2 regions of the Streptomyces sp. NPDC049585 genome follow, and region 2 is predicted to be linked to the other one. Evidence: riboswitches for the same ligand, from Rfam matches in the RefSeq annotation. Region 2 holds a riboswitch; the other holds the start of a gene.
The links. Region 2 has a riboswitch for thiamine pyrophosphate ahead of thiC (phosphomethylpyrimidine synthase ThiC). Riboswitches for the same ligand answer to the same signal wherever they lie in the genome.

Region 1 (3,145 bases), on a different contig from region 2:
CCCAGTGGTGCACCATCAGCCGCTCGCCGTAGCGGGCGGAGGGGAAGGAGGCGCAGTCGCCGACCGCGTACACGCCGGGCAGCGAGGTGCGCAGCCGGTCGTCGGCGCGCACCGAGCGGTCCTCGGCGAGCTCGACGCCCGAGCCCGCCAGCCAGCCGGTGGCCGGCCGGGCGCCGATGCCCACGACCACCGCGTCGGCGGGCAGCCGCGTGCCGTCGGCGAGGACGACCGCGCCGGCCTCCACGGCCGTCACCGGCGTACCGGTCAGCAGCCGCACGCCGCTCTCCTCGTACCAGGCGGCCATGGGCGCCGCGACCTCCGACGGCAGCGCCCCCGGCAGCACCTGGCCGGCGGCCTCCACCACCGTCACCTCGCAGCCCGCCTCGCGGGCGGCCGTGGCGAACTCCGCGCCGATCCAGCCCGCCCCCACCGCGACGAAGCGGCGCCGCTCGGTCAGCAGCGGGCGCAGCAGGGCCGCGTCGTCGAAGGTACGCAGGACGTGCACACCCGGCACGTCCTCGCTGCCGGGCAGGGCCACCGCCTCGGCGCCGGTGGCGATGACCAGGATGTCGTAGGGCACCTCTCCCGCCGGGGTGAGCACCGTGCGCTCCTCGGCGCGCAGCCCGGTGGCCCCGGTGCCCAGGCGCACGTCGATGCCGAGCGAGCCGAAGTCCACGGCGAAGGCGGAGTCCTCGGCGGTGCCCAGCAGCACGGCCTTGGACAGCGGGGGGCGGTCGTAGGGCGGGTGGGGCTCGGCACCCAGCAGCGTGATGCTGCCGGTCCAGCCCTGTTCGCGCAGGGCCACGGCGGTCTGCACGCCCGCCATGCCCGCTCCGACGATGACGACGCGGCGGTCACCGGAGGTGTTCGTCTGCTCGCTCACCCGATCAACTCTAGGCCCGCGGGCCGCGCGCGCCGGAGCATCCGCCGGCGAGACCTCTGACACAGCGTCACCCCCGCCGGGCGCACCGCTGCCTTCCGGGTGGCCCGCGGCCCGTACTAGGGTGGCAGGCTGCAAGCACTCGCGGGAGCCCGGCGCACCGGGCTGAGAGGGAGGCTGGACGGCCTCCGACCGTACGAACCTGATCCGGGTCATGCCGGCGAAGGGAGGGGCTGGACGCCCATGCACGCTGCGAACGGCACGTCCGACACGTCCTGCGACGTCCTGGTCGTCGGCGGCGGAATCATCGGCCTGGTCACGGCCTGGCGCGCCGCACAGCGCGGCCTCACCACGGTCGTGGCCGACCCGGAGCCCGGCGGCGGCGCGGCACGCGTGGCCGCCGGCATGCTCGCCGCCGTCACCGAACTGCACTACGGCGAGGAGACGCTGCTCGCCCTCAACCTCGCCTCCGCCCGCCGCTACCCGGCCTTCACCGCGGAACTGCACGAGGCCACCGGCCTCGACACCGGCTACCGCGCCTGCGGCACCCTCGCCGTCGCGCTCGACGCCGACGACCGGGCCCACCTGAAGGAACTGCACGCCCTCCAGCAGCGCTGCGGCCTGGACTCCCAGTGGCTGTCCGGGCGCGAGTGCCGCCGGCTCGAACCGATGCTCGCCCCCGCCGTCCAGGGCGGCCTGCGGGTCGACGGCGACCACCAGACCGACCCCCGGCGCCTGGCCGGCGCCCTGCTCGTCGCCTGCGAGCGGGCCGGGGTGACCTTCCACCGCTCCCCCGCCGTGCGGGCCCTGCTCGCCGGCGGCCGGGCCACCGGCGCCGAGCTCGCCGACGGCACTCGTGTCGCCGCCGAACGGACGGTGCTGGCCGCCGGCAGCCACAGCGGCCGCCTCGCCGGCCTGCCCGAGGAGGTCCTGCCCCCCGTACGGCCCGTCAAGGGCCAGGTGCTGCGGCTGCGCATACCCGGCCCGTACCGGCCGTTCCTCTCCCGCACCGTACGGGCCGTGGTGCGCGGCGGGCACGTCTACCTCGTCCCGCGCGAGAACGGCGAGCTCGTCGTCGGCGCCACCACCGAGGAACAGGGCTGGGACACCACCGTCACCGCCGGCGGCGTCTACGAACTGCTGCGCGACGCCCACGAACTGGTGCCCGGCATCACCGAGCTGCCCCTGGTGGAGACCCTCGCCGGGCTGCGCCCCGGCTCCCCCGACAACGCCCCGCTGCTCGGCCCCACCGCCCTGCCCGGCCTGCACCTCGCCACCGGTCACCACCGCAACGGCGTCCTGCTCACCCCCGTCACCGGCGACGTCATGGCCGAGGTCCTCACCGAGGGACGGCTGCCCGCGGAGGCCCGCCCCTTCTCCCCCCTCCGCTTCACCCCCGCACTCCAGGAGCAGCCCGCATGACCACCCACGTCATCAGCGTCAACGGCGAGCGCCGGGCCGTCCCGGCCGGCACCACCCTCGACGGCCTGGTGGCCACCCTCACCGCGGCGCACAGCGGTGTCGCCGCCGCCGTCAACGAGGCCGTCGTACCGCGCGGCCAGTGGCCGCAGACCACCCTCGGCGAGGGCGACCGCGTCGAGGTCCTCACCGCGGTCCAGGGAGGCTGACCCCCATGGCGGACGACCTGCTCACCATCGCCGACACCACCTTCACCTCCCGCCTCATCATGGGCACCGGTGGCGCCCCCAGCCTGGAGGTCCTCGAACGCGCCCTCCTGGCCTCCGGCACCGAACTGACCACCGTCGCGATGCGCCGCCTGGACGCCACCGTCCGCGGCTCGGTCCTCTCCGTCCTGGAGAAGCACGACATCCGCGTCCTGCCCAACACCGCCGGCTGCTTCACCGCCGGCGAGGCCGTCCTCACCGCCCGCCTCGCCCGCGAGGCCCTGGGCACCGACTGGGTCAAACTGGAGGTCATCGCCGACGAGCGCACCCTCCTGCCCGACCCCATCGAACTCCTGGACGCCGCCGAGATCCTCGTCGACGACGGCTTCACCGTGCTGCCCTACACCAACGACGACCCCGTCCTCGCCCGCAAACTGGAGGACGTCGGCTGCGCCGCGATCATGCCCCTGGGCGCCCCCATCGGCTCCGGCCTGGGCATCCGCAACCCCCACAACTTCCAGCTGATCACCGAACGCGCCACGGTCCCGGTGATCCTCGACGCCGGAGCCGGCACCGCCTCCGACGCGGCCCTGGCCATGGAACTGGGCTGCGCCGCGGTGATGCTCGCCTCGGCGGTCAC
Region 2 (3,145 bases):
GCGGCAGCGACGCACCCGCGTAGGCCAGCACGAGCGTGTTGACCACCGAGGCGATGTGGTCGCGTCCGATGCGCATCGCCTGTCCGTACAGCCGGCGCCAAGTGGCCGCCGGGTCCGCTTCCTTGAGCTCCCACACCGCCGACGTCTGGGTGACCGTGACGTCGTCGAGCACGCCCAGCGAACCGATGATGATCCCGGCGAGCAGCAGACCCCGTATCTCGATCTGCGGGTAGAGGCCGTGCACGAGCCCGGTCTGGTCGTCGGTGTTGCCCGTCAGATGGGCCCACGAGGTGAACAGCGACCCCAGCAGGCCGATGACCAGCAGGGAGGTGAGCGTGCCCAGGACCGCGACGGATGTGCGGGCGTTGAGCCCGTGGCACATGTAGAGCGCGATCAGCATGATCGCGCCGCCGCCCACCACCGCGACGACCAGCGGGTCCGAGCCCTGCAGGATCGCCGGCAGGATGAACAGCGTCAGCACCCCGAAACTGATCACCAGCGCGACGAGCGCGAAGACGCCGCGCAACCGGCCGACGGCCACGACGGCGACCGCGAAGACGCCCGCGAGCAGCCCCATCGGCAGGTCGCGGTCGACGTCCGTGACCGAATAGCGCAGGTTCTCCGGGGCCTTCGGGGCGTAGGCGAGGACCACCTTCTGCCCGGAGGAGTAGTGGCGCGAGGAGCCGGGCTGCACCTGCTCGGTGAACGTGGTGCCCTTGTCCGGTCCCGAGGTCACCTCGACGGTGGCCTTCTGGCAGGTGCCCTGCGCCGGCGGCGGCGCCGACGGGGCGCCCTGCTGCGGCTGCTGCTGCGGGCCGCCGAACCCGCCGGAGGCCGGGCAGGAGTACTCCTTGACGGCCGTCACCCGCCCCGACTGCGTCTGCTGGTCCATGCCGACGCCGGTGTGCTGGTGCGGCGGGGTGCCGCCGGGCCACAGCACGATCAGCCCGGCGGCCACCGCGGCGGCGAAGGGGATGAGTACGGCCGCGATGACCTTGCGCAGATGACCCGAGACGGGCGTCGCGGGACCGTGCGCATGGGCATGGCTGTGGCCGTGCCCATGGCTGTGTCCATGGTTCTGCCGTCGTCCGTGGCCATGCCCGTGCCCATCTCCGTGCCCATCTCCGTGCGCAGGACCGTCGGGGGCGGGCGCACGGGCGTGGTCGGGGTCGTGGGGGGCGTGCGAGTGGGGGGAAGGATGCGTGGGGGTCACCCGTCGATGATGACAAGCCCCCCTGGCCCTCCGGGCGCGGGAGGCGCTAGCGTGGTGCCACCTTTGCAATCGCGGGAGCTCGGAGCACCGGGCTGAGAGGGCGCTGACCTTCGCACTGGACATGTTCGAACCGGACATGGGTGCGAAAGCCGCTGCGCCGACCGCCGAACCTGTTACCGGGTAATGCCGGCGTAGGGAGTTACGGTCATATGACCTCGCAGGATGCACGCACGTCCGGAACCGGTCGCGAGATCGGCTGGCACAAGGACTATGTGACGGGCTCGCGTCCGGACATCCGCGTTCCGGTGCGACGGGTGCACCTCACCAACGGGCAGGACGTCCGCCTCTACGACACGTCCGGCCCGTACACCGATGCGTCCGTCGTAACGGACGTACGACGGGGCCTCGCCCCGCTCCGGGAGAACTGGATCATCGCCCGCGGCGACACCGAGGAGTACGCCGGGCGGCCGGTGCGCCCGGAGGACGACGGCATCAGGCACACCGCCCCGCGCGGGGGCCTGCGCAACCTCGACGCCGTCTTCCCCGGCCGCCCCCGCCAGCCCCGCCGGGGCCGCGACGGAGGGGCGGTCACCCAGCTCGCGTACGCCCGGCGCGGGGAGATCACCGCCGAGATGGAGTACGTGGCGCTGCGCGAGGGCGTCTCCCCGGAGACCGTCCGCGAGGAGATCGCCGCGGGCCGCGCCGTGCTGCCGGCCAACGTCAACCACCCGGAGATCGAGCCGATGATCATCGGCAAGAAGTTCCTGGTGAAGGTGAACGCCAACATCGGCAACTCCGCCGTCACCTCCTCCATCGAGGAGGAGGTGGAGAAGATGACCTGGGCCACCCGCTGGGGCGCCGACACGGTCATGGACCTCTCCACCGGCCGCAACATCCACACCACCCGCGAGTGGGTGCTGCGCAACTCCCCCGTGCCGATCGGCACCGTCCCGCTCTACCAGGCGCTGGAGAAGGTGGACGGCAAGGCCGAGGAGCTCACCTGGGAGATCTACAAGGACACCGTCATCGAGCAGGCCGAGCAGGGCGTCGACTACATGACCGTCCACGCCGGCGTGCTGCTGCGCTACGTCCCGCTGACCGCCCGCCGCAAGACCGGCATCGTCTCGCGCGGCGGCTCGATCATGGCGGCCTGGTGCCTGGCGCACCACAAGGAGTCGTTCCTCTACGAGAACTTCGAGGAGCTCTGCGAGATCCTCGCCTCGTACGACGTGACGTTCTCCCTGGGCGACGGCCTGCGCCCCGGTTCGATCGCGGATGCGAACGACGAGGCCCAGTTCGCCGAGCTGCGGACGCTGGGCGAGCTCAACTCGATCGCCAAGCGGCACAACGTGCAGACGATGATCGAGGGCCCGGGCCATGTCCCGATGCACAAGATCAAGGAGAACATCGACCTTCAGCAGGAGATCTGCGAGGAGGCGCCGTTCTACACCCTCGGTCCGCTGACGACCGACGTCGCACCGGCGTACGACCACATCACCTCCGGCATCGGTGCGGCGATGATCGCCTGGTGGGGCACGGCGATGCTCTGCTACGTCACGCCCAAGGAGCACCTCGGCCTGCCGGACCGCGACGACGTGAAGACCGGCGTCATCACCTACAAGATCGCGGCCCATGCGGCGGACCTCGCCAAGGGCCACCCGGGCGCCCAGGAGTGGGACGACGCGCTGTCGGACGCGCGTTTCGAATTCCGCTGGGAGGACCAGTTCAACCTGGCCCTCGACCCGGACACCGCCCGCGCCTTCCACGACGAGACGCTGCCGGCCGAACCCGCGAAGACGGCGCACTTCTGCTCGATGTGCGGACCGAAGTTCTGTTCGATGAAGATCTCCCAGGACATTCGCCGCGAGCACGGCGGCGACCTGGCCGTCGACCCCGACGAGGGAATGGCCCAGAAGGCCCGCGAATTCGCCG

Region 1: it holds a riboswitch for thiamine pyrophosphate, as region 2 does, so the genes downstream of both, thiO (glycine oxidase ThiO) here and thiC (phosphomethylpyrimidine synthase ThiC) in region 2, are expected to answer to the same signal.

What each region holds. Positions count from the first base shown of each region.
Region 1 is NZ_JBFAPE010000032.1:45,740-48,884, forward strand. Features, by position in the region: gene AB0K17_RS25585 (FAD-dependent oxidoreductase) at 1-826, opposite strand, end outside; TPP riboswitch at 1,015-1,126, shown strand; gene thiO (glycine oxidase ThiO) at 1,124-2,302, shown strand; gene thiS (sulfur carrier protein ThiS) at 2,299-2,508, shown strand; gene AB0K17_RS25600 (thiazole synthase) at 2,514-3,145, shown strand, end outside.
Region 2 is NZ_JBFAPE010000002.1:216,422-219,566, forward strand. Features, by position in the region: gene AB0K17_RS03325 (YibE/F family protein) at 1-1,213, opposite strand, end outside; TPP riboswitch at 1,275-1,428, shown strand; gene thiC (phosphomethylpyrimidine synthase ThiC) at 1,423-3,145, shown strand, end outside.